DNA from 3 places in the Mycolicibacterium wolinskyi str. Jessa 2025 genome. Region 3 is predicted to be linked to each of the others. Evidence: predicted binding sites of a transcription regulator. Region 3 holds the regulator's gene; each other region holds the start of a gene.
What was found. The regulator LexA, encoded in region 3, represses DNA repair genes until DNA is damaged. The targets are predictions, from matches to a motif close to CGAACANNTGTTCG.

Region 1 (3,242 bases), 3.0 Mb from region 3:
ACAGGTCGATGCCGGGGATCGTCGGGGTCCACTTCTGCGGGTCCAGCGCATTCTCCTGGATACCGTCGATCAGCGCGTTGAAGATCGTCTGTCTCGCCGCGAGCTTCTGCGTCGGGGTGAGCGGTGAATCATAGAAATACGCTTGTTCACCCGCCATGTCGAAGCCCCGTTCGAGCGTCACCGGGTCGACATCCTGGTAGCCCATGTTGACCATCATCCGTAGCGCTTCTTCGAAGCTGTCGGTGATCGGCGTGGGAATGTCGACGCCAGGGAGCAGGCTGACGAGACGCGGCACCATCCGGAACGGCTCGAGCAACGGGAGATTGCCTGAGTCATAAGTGATGTACGTTGCGGTGCCGGGGAACTTGGTGGCGTTGGCGACCGCTTCCAACGCTTCATCCAGTCCAAGGTTGAGGATGTCGAGATCGTCGATGACATTCACGATCTCGTTCCAGCCCGGCACCATCTCCAGTCCCTGCCCGCCGGTGATGTCGACCATGACTTTCAGCCCGTCGAGGATCCCGGCCACTGCTTGCGGCAGCACATGGCTCGCGATGTTGTTGCCCTCGCTCGGGAGCAGGTACGTCAGGAACACTGCGCCGGTTGCTGCGTTGGCCCACGCCAACGGATTCAGCGTCGTCGGTGCATCCGACAGGATGTTGTAGGCCCAGCTGATGTCGAGGATCGAGGTGTTGAGGACCTTCGTGATGTCGCCGTCGGCATCCTCGTTGGTGTAGCTACCTGCCGGCGGTGTCGAGAGGTTCAACCCGAACAAGTTGGTGATCGGGGTGGCCAACGCGAAGAGACCGCCGCCGGGACGGCTCGGATTGTTGAAGAAGATCAGCCACTGACCCGTGACACCCTCGCCCCAGTTGGGGTCGTTCGATTGCACCGCTTTGATCATGTCGCGGTACGCGAGCGATGTGGTCAGTCCACCAAGGCTTTCCGAAAAGATGATCGCACGGCGCTGGTTGAGGATGGGTGCCTCGTTGATGATCTCGGCAACGAGACCATCTATCGCATTCCAGATGAGGTCGCCGACGATCGGAATCGCTTGGATCGGTTCCCCGAGGATGTCGGTGACGCCGTCCAGCGTGTACTCGAGGCCGTTGACGGCGTTGTACACATCGCTTGGCAGCGGACCTTTGATGCCCGCATCGACAGGCGAGATCGCGTCGAGCAGTTCCAGAAGGCCGGTTACCGCACCGGCGACTTCGCTGCCGCCGAGTAGACCGGCCGCGGCCTGGATGACGTCCGTCGGCGTGAGGCCCAAGAGCTGAGCGGCCCAAAAAACCGGGCCCACACCGTAGATGCCTACGAGGTCGGGCACGTTCAGGAGGTCGTCGAGGCCGGGCACTTCGGGCAATGCCGCCAACGCAACCTCGGCCTCGACCGTCCGCTTGTGGGCCAAGTAAGCCTCGGGCGCCTGTGAAGCGGCCCCGGCAGTGAGCGCAGCTGTCGTGGCGACGACGGCAGCGGTGACGGCGGCTGCTTTGGCTTTCTGGAGACGGGGAGGGGTTGGCTTGGACATTAAGCGCGCCGCCTTCGGTATGAGCTGGCCAACAGTGCTTGCACACGGTAGCAATTCGTACTCAGCTAAATCTTAGGTTTGCGGAGAAAACTTTCCGTGGCGTCAATCTGTGCAGTTCGGCCTGATGAAGCGCGGATGTCGGCACGCGGATACGCGAGTTACTGCATCCGCGGGTGCGCGATTTCTGAACTCGCCTGGGCGATCTCGCGGTGACCCCGAGTGTGCGTCAATCGTGCCCGGAATTCTGGCCGGCGCGCCAAACGCGCGAGGCGATAGTGGCAGTCTCTGCCAAGTTCGTTGCGAGATTCGCATGATCTTGGTGCGTCGCGAACCGCGCGCGATCGTCGATTCAAAAAACTCTGGCCACTTTGGTTGCGCGGATTAACTTCATGTACAGCTGTCACAACGCGGGCCATGAACGCACGCCGACTTGTCTGTCCTTCGCACTAATGTTCGAATCGTGAGCGCGACCGCCGAGCGAATGGATCGCGAAACGCTGCTCGCGCTCTATCAAGTCTTCGAAGAGACCGGTGCCCTCATCGCCGCGGCATCCCACGACACACTGACGTTGCCCGACCTGATGCGGGTGGCGATGCTTCGTGAACGGATTCAACGCGCCCACGGCGCGGTGGACAACGTGATCATCGCTCGTATGACCGCCGAGGCGACACCTCAAGCCATGGGCGGCAATTCGATGCGGGATGTGTTGGTGAACTGCCTGCGTATCAGCCGCGCCGAAGCCGGCAGGCGGATCGCCGATGCCGCTGACCTTGGGCCGCGACGGGCAGTGAATGGCGAATCGCTGCAACCGAAGCTGCCCAAGACGGCGGCCGCGCAGTCGCGCGGTGAGGTCGGCACCGAACACGTCCGGGTTATTCGTAAGTTCTTCGCGAGCTTGCCGGGATGGGTCGGCGCCGATGACCGGGCCAAGGCCGAGACGATCCTCGCTCGGTCCGCTCCGAGACTGTCGCCCGACGAGTTGCGTCAGGCCACCGACCGGATGCTGATGACGATCGACCCGGACGGAAAACCGCCGTCTGATGCGGACCGGGCCCGGCGTCGTTACCTGTACGTCGGCAAGCAGGGTCCCGACGGCATGAGCGAGGTCAAGGGCCTGCTCGACCCGGAGGCCCGGGCCGTGTGGGACGCGATCTCAGCCAAATGGGCCGCGCCCGGCATGTGTAATCCCGACGACGAAACCCCTTGTGTCGACGGCGAACCCGACAAAGAGGCCGTCGAACGGGACAGCCGTACCCAGATCCAACGTAACCACGATGCGTTCAAGGCGGTCGGCCGCGCCATGTTGGCTTCCGGTGAGTTGGGGCAACACAACGGGTTGCCGTGCACGGTCGTCGTCACCACCACACTCGCCGAGATCGAGTCGGGGGAGGGATGGGCTGTCACCGGCGGCGGCAGCATGCTCCCGATGGCCGACGTCATACGGCTGGCCAGCCACGCCCACCACTATCTGTGCGTCTATGAATCGCACACCGAGGTCCCGATGTACCTCGGCCGCACCAAACGCGTCGCCTCACCGGGCCAACGGATTGTGTTGTACGCCAGGGACCGCGGCTGCACGCGGCCGGGATGCACGGCGCCGCCGTACTGGTGCGAGGTTCACCACCGCGACAAGGACTGGATCGCCGGGGGTCATACCAACGTGGACGAGCTGACCTTGGCGTGCAAGCCCGATCATCGACTGCTCACCAAC
Region 2 (3,242 bases), 1.7 Mb from region 3:
AGTCGTCGACGACGGCGATCTGGTGACGTCCGGCGCGGTGACCTCCGGCCTTGATCTTGCCCTGCATCTACTGCACCGAACCTATGGCCCACGCATCGCATTGGCCGTGGAGTCACTGTTCGACTACGAACGTCGCGGAACCGTCTGGACCGACACCGGCCGCCACGCGGAGGCGGTGTGATGGGCCTCGACGGAACTTGGGACGTCAAGATCAAGACTCCGATCGGTTCACTGGCCGTGATCTACCGGTTCTCGGAAATCGACGGCATCATCACCGGCTCCGCGGAAGGCAGAGGCGAGACCGTCCGACTCGAAGACATCACCGTCGTCAACCAGTCTGACGCACAACAGGTTACGTGGAAGCAGTCGATCACCAAGCCCATGCGGCTCAACCTCGACTTCGACGTCAGGGTGACCGGCGACCAGATGTCCGGGCACTCCAAAGCCGGCCGCTTGCCACGCTCAGCTGTCAGCGGCATCCGTCGGGTGAATCAGGCTGGTTGACAGTCTGTTTCATCATCCTCGTCGTTGTTGTCGGTGAGGTAGGTCTGGGGATGGTGGTAGGTGTTGATGCGGTTTTGGCCCGTGTCGAGTAGGGGTGGCGGGGTCCATTGGCAGCGGCCGTTGCGCATGGTGGTGGTCCATTTGCCTTTGGCGACCAGGCGGTTGTCGGGTCCGCAGGACAGGGCGAGTTCATCGATGTTGGTCTGCCCACCCACCGTCCAGTCATGTTGGGCGTGATGGGCTTGGCAGCGGTAGCCGCCGGCGGTGCACCCGGGCCGGGTGCAGCCCCGGTCGCGGGCGAACAACACCAGGCGTTGGGCGGGGGTCGCGATGCGTTTGGTCCGCCCGAAATACAGCGGCACCAGGGTCGCATCGTCGAACACCGCCAGGTAATGCCAGGCATGGGCGGCGAGGCGGATCACGTCGGAGATGGGTAGTTTCGACCCACCGGCGGTGACGGCGATGCCGGCGCCGGCTTCGAGTTCAGCCAGGGTGGTGGTGACGATCAACGCCACCGGCAACCCGTTATGGGTACCGAGCTCGCCCGACATCAAGGCGTTGCGCCCGATCGTGATCAATGCGTCGTGATTGCGTTGCGCGGCGGTGCGGGTATCGGCCGCGATGGCCTCCTCCGACGGCACCCCGGTGACGCAGGGTGAGGGGTCGTCGGGATTGCACATGCCGGGTGCGGCGTATTTGGCCAGCAGGGGTTCGACGACGGCGCGGGCTTCGGCGTTCAACCATCCCGACACCTTCGAGGTGCCGTCGGGCTGCTGGGGATGGATCGTGATACCACGCTTGCGTTCCGCGGCGTCGACGGGTTCGTCACCATCCTGATTCAAGAGGTAGAGGGCTTCGGCGACGGTGTGGCGCAACGTCTCGGGGGTCTCCTGCGCCGCCACCGCCACGAGTTTGCGTTCAAAGGCGTCGCGGCGTGCCGCGTCGACCCAGTCGGGGCATTTGGTGAAGAACGTCTCCAACTCGTCGAGGTGATCGGGGGTCAGCCAGCCACCGGCTTGGGCAGCGGCGGTCGCCGCCCGCACCGGCGCCAGCGCCTCGCCGGTCACCGATCGGCGTGGCCCGAAGTTCGTCGCATCGCGACACCGCCGCCGCGCCTCGCTGCCCGAGATCCGCAGCCGGATCCGCAGCGCTTCGGGCCAGGATTTCGCCCCGATCGCGGCCGGGGTCGTGCATTCCGAGAGCGCACTGATCGCGGCATGCTCGACCACCGGCACCAGATTGCGGACGTCTTGGACCCCCGCGCACACCTCCAGCAGGTCGGCTTCGGGCAGCGACCCCCAGGGCAGGCCGCGCACACCGGCTAGTGCCGCGCGTAACGCCGCGAGCCGGTCCGCCACCAAGGAATCCATGCATCGAACACTAGTTCGAACCACCGACAAGAAGACCCCGATTGTGACTACCGAGACCAAAGTGGCCAAAGATTCTCGCTGACTCCTAGGACTTCCTCATTTTCATCTTTATAGGGATGAATACGGTAGTTTATGGCCATGACCGTCGCGGTGTACTCGGCAGAACAAGTGGCCGACATCCTCGGACTGCACGTACGCACCGTGCGGGCATACGTCCGTGACGGCCGCCTGCCCGCCGTACGGATGGGCAAGCAGTACCGCATCACCGAACAGGACTTGCGCACGTTCACCGGAGCAACTGCCGTCAAGCCGGCCGGCAAGCCACACGCGCACGTCTCGGCTGTCACGCACATCCACAACGTCGACCGCCTCACGATGGACCGTGTCACCACGCACCTCACGGCCGCAGCGATCGGCGACTCAAACCGGGAGGCGCAACTCAACGTTCATTCGACGTATGACGAAACTTCCTGCCGGCTGACGATTTTCGTTGACGGTGATCCGGAATCCACGGCAGCGTTGATCGGTTTGATCGATGCCTTGACGCGTCAGGGCGAGAAATGAGTAACACCGTCTACCGATCGTCAGCCGGCCAGGACGCCATCGAGCGCAGCTACCGCGAGCACCTTCAGCGTTGGACCACGCCAGTGCGACAGCGCACCGTCCCGACGCGGGAGGGCGAGACGTTCGTTCTCGACTGCGGCCCCGCTGACGCACCACCGGCCGTGCTGCTTCACGGCGCCGGAAGCAACAGCGCGATCTGGCACGCCGATGCGCCGCGTTGGTCACTGACCCACAGGCTGTACATGGTCGATGTCATCGGCGAACCCGGATTGAGTGCACCGGTTCGACCCGACCTGAACTCCGCTGCCCATGCGCTGTGGCTCGATGACGTATTCGATGAACTGCGTATCGATACCGCCGCCATCGTGGGTGTGTCGTTGGGCGGTTGGCTGGCCACGGATTACGCGATCCGCAGGCCCGGCCGCGTACAACGACTGGCCCTGCGGGCCCCTGGCGGTATCGGCCGCCAACGCTACGGTGCGGTCATCGCGGCTCTGGTCCTCGCACCATTCGGAGACCGCGGCACCCGAACGGCATTGCGGATTGCCCTCGGACCCGGCACGGTTCCTGACCCGGTCATCGACTACATGCTGTTGATCCAACGCAACTACCAGCCTCGCCGCGACACGCTGCCCATCTTTTCCGATGAGCAGCTACAAGCCATCACCGCACCGCTTTACGTCGCGCTGGGCGCAGGTGACCGCTTGCTCAACTCGCGCGATACGGCCGCGCGCTTGAAACGCTTACAGCCCTCGGCGTCGATCAACCTCATCGCAGGCATGGGTCACGGCGTGTTTGAGGACG
Region 3 (3,242 bases):
GGGCCAGGTGCTGGAGAAGTACGAGAGCGTCGGCGGCCCGGAGGGCGATCTGGGCTTCCCGACCAGCAGCGAAACCGAAGGCGGGCTCGGACCGAACAGCCGGATCAGCACGTTTTCCGCGGCGGACAAGCCCGTGATCTTCTGGACGCCCGACTACGGTGCGGTGATCGTGCGCGGCGCCATGAACGCCGCATGGGACAAGCTCGGCGGCGCCACCGGCACGCTCGGGGCGCCGATGGCCGATCAGACCGAGGACGGCAGCGTCGTGACGCAGCGGTTCAGCGGCGGCGCGATCTCGTGGGATCGCTCCGACAACACGTTCACGACCGAGCCGCCCAACCTCGCCACGGAACTGGCCGGGCTCGAAATCCCCGGCCTGCAACAGTCGCCGCAGGCCGGCAGCCCACCACAAGCGTCCGACGACACGGATTCCAAGCCGTTCTCGTGGCAGTGGAACTGGTGGTGGCTTCTTGCGCTGATCCCGGTTCTGTTGCTGGCCGGGCTGATCGTCGGTGCCGCGCTCTGGCATCGGCGCCGGGGCCGTGACGACGACTTCGACCACGACCCGTTCGACGACGATCACTACGACGACGGTCCGCACGACGATCGGTTCGACGACGACGAGCACTATGGCGAAGGCCGCTATGAATCGGCGCGCTACGACGAAAGCCGCTTCCGGGACGACGCCTATGCCGACGACCGGGGCGGGGATCGCGGCAGCCCCTATCAAGCGACGGCGGATTACCAGACTGGCGAGGCCCCGACATCGCGCCTCGTCGCCGAGCCCTACCGTGAGACGGCTACGGGCGGATCCCCGTTCGACGGGCCGACCGATGCGTCGATGCCGGTCAGTCAGTGGGCCGCGCCTGGCGGTTTCGGCCCGCGCGAGGCCGACGAGGAGGAACCGCCCGAAGAGGCGGCCGAGCTTGCCGACGCCCATCCTGGCGAAGACGGATACGACGAGGACGATTACGACGACGGCGACGAGTACGTCGACGGGGACGAACTCGAAGACGACGAGGATGTCGTGGACATCGGCGTCCTCGACGACCAGAGCCGGCTCGACGATGACTTCGACGACGAGGACGAACTCGACGAAGAAGGCGACCTCGAGCAGCACGGTCAGGACCTACGCGCGGCGCCCGGGATCCCCAGCAGCCTGATCGCCGGCGTTCCCGCCGCCGCGGCGTTCAACGATGACGACGATCAGGACAACGTCGATACCGCGCCGACCCGTGTGGTGACCGATGCCGACCTGCGCAGCAGCGGGCCACCCAGTGGACGGCACGCCGCGATCGAGCTCGATGAACCGATGCCCAGCGCGACGGCCATTCATCTGCCGCTCGACGACCCGCAGCGGGCACCGCAGGGCTACCCGATCAAGGCGGACACCAAGTCGGGTCTGTACTGGTCGCCGGACAGCAGCCAGTACGACGATGCGATCGCCGAAATCTGGTTCGCCAGCGAGGAGTTCGCCCGCACGAATGGCTTCGTGCGGGCCGACTGAGTAAGCCCGGGCCGCCCGCTCAGATCTTGCGGATCACCGTGACGACCTTGCCGAGCACGGCCGCGTCGTTGCCGGGGATCGGATCGTACGCCGGATTGTGCGGCATGAGCCAGACCTGGCCGCGGGTGCGCTTGAAGGTCTTGACCGTGGCTTCGCCGTCGATCATGGCCGCGACGATGTCGCCGTTGTCGGCCACGTTCTGCTGACGGACCACGACCCAGTCGCCGTCGCAGATCGCCGCGTCGACCATCGAATCGCCGACGACCTTGAGCAGGAACAGTGAGCCTTCACCGACGAGCTCACGGGGCAGCGGGAAGACATCCTCGACGGCTTCTTCGGCGAGAATCGGCCCGCCCGCCGCGATGCGCCCGAGCACGGGCACGAACGTCGGTTCGGGCAGGGCATCGGACCCGGCCACGTCGGTGGACACCAACGGGGTCGCCGGATCGTCGGCGGCGCGGACGTCGACTGCGCGGGGCCGGTTGGGGTCGCGGCGCAAATAGCCTTTGCGCTCGAGCGTGCGCAACTGGTGAGCGACCGACGACGTGGAGGTGAGACCGACGGCGTCGCCGATCTCACGGATGCTCGGCGGGTAGCCGCGACTGGTGACCGACGCGCGGATGACCTCGAGGATGGTGCGCTGGCGCTCGGTGAGGCCGCCGTCGACCGCACGAGGCCGGCTGGCGCCCTCGGTCCCGGCCGGGCTGTCGGTGCTGCCGTCCGTGATGTCGCTGCTGTCGTCGCTCATGGCGCCGAATGTAGTCGCCTACCACCAGATAATCAAACATGTGTTCGAGGCGTGTCGGCCGTGTCGGCCCCGCCTTCGTCGGCAGACCGAACTTGTCGGTACCCCGTTCTATCGTTTGGCAACAGTTCGATCACACGTTCTATTAATCGAACATGTGAGCGACTATATTCGAACACAGGAGCGAATACGCCGGACGAAAGGCAGACAGATGGCCATCCTCGACATCCCCACCGAACGCCGTGACAGCGCGTTCCGTGCTTCCAGCGCTTCTCGCGCTTCCCACGCTCTCCGCGCCGCTGCCGACCCCATGCCGCGCCCCGCCCGGGTCCGGCCGCGCGGCGAGCGCCCGATCTCCCGGCCGCAGCAGGTGCGGCCGAACGGGGCGGCCCTTGGCCACCGCGGAACCGGCGTGCTGATGTCGCGCGCGTCCCATCGCCGGCGTCCCATCACCCCGGCCACGACGGTCCTGCTGGCACTGGTCGCGGCGGCGATCACGGTGTGGCTGGGGTTGGTCGCGCAGCTGGGCGGCGTCATGGGGCCCGCCGAGTCGGTTCCCACCGAGCTGGCGGTGGTTCAGGTCCAGTCCGGCGAGACGTTGCAGCACGTCGCGCAGCGCATCGCGCCCGACGCTCCGGTCGCCGAGGTCGTGCAGCAGATCCGCGATCTCAACGAGCTCGACTCCGCGGCCGTGGAGGCCGGTCAGACGCTCATCGCCCCTGTTGGCTGACGTGTGACATGAGGGATGAAACGCCGTGGCGGGCAAGCGCACTGACCATCGGCGCCACGACATACGCACCATTGGACCCGGCGGTGAGTCTCCCGAGAGCCACGCGGGTACGCTCAAGAGCGCTCGAACTAGTTGTCTGGCGGCGTGACGAAGGAGCGGTGATGCACTGTCCGTTCTGCCGTCACCCTGATTCGCGCGTGGTCGATTCCCGGGAGACCGATGAAGGCCAGGCGATCCGCCGGCGCCGGTCGTGCCCGGAA

Region 1: a site for LexA is predicted at 1,974-1,987, ahead of ACOI2T_RS06870 (HNH endonuclease signature motif containing protein). Genes of this name have one in related genera too.
Region 2: a site for LexA is predicted at 1,879-1,892, ahead of ACOI2T_RS13325 (HNH endonuclease signature motif containing protein). Genes of this name have one in related genera too.

The regions. Positions count from the first base shown of each region.
Region 1 is NZ_CP185960.1:1,358,905-1,362,146, forward strand. Features, by position in the region: gene ACOI2T_RS06865 (PE-PPE domain-containing protein) at 1-1,531, opposite strand, end outside; gene ACOI2T_RS06870 (HNH endonuclease signature motif containing protein) at 2,013-3,242, shown strand, end outside.
Region 2 is NZ_CP185960.1:2,708,250-2,711,491, reverse strand. Features, by position in the region: gene ACOI2T_RS13335 (DJ-1/PfpI family protein) at 1-181, shown strand, start outside; gene ACOI2T_RS13330 (hypothetical protein) at 181-504, shown strand; gene ACOI2T_RS13325 (HNH endonuclease signature motif containing protein) at 492-1,874, opposite strand; gene ACOI2T_RS13320 (helix-turn-helix domain-containing protein) at 2,013-2,438, shown strand; gene ACOI2T_RS13315 (alpha/beta fold hydrolase) at 2,435-3,242, shown strand, end outside.
Region 3 is NZ_CP185960.1:4,385,111-4,388,352, reverse strand. Features, by position in the region: gene ACOI2T_RS21545 (LGFP repeat-containing protein) at 1-1,507, shown strand, start outside; gene lexA (transcriptional repressor LexA) at 1,527-2,255, opposite strand; gene ACOI2T_RS21535 (LysM peptidoglycan-binding domain-containing protein) at 2,563-2,982, shown strand; gene nrdR (transcriptional regulator NrdR) at 3,144-3,242, shown strand, end outside.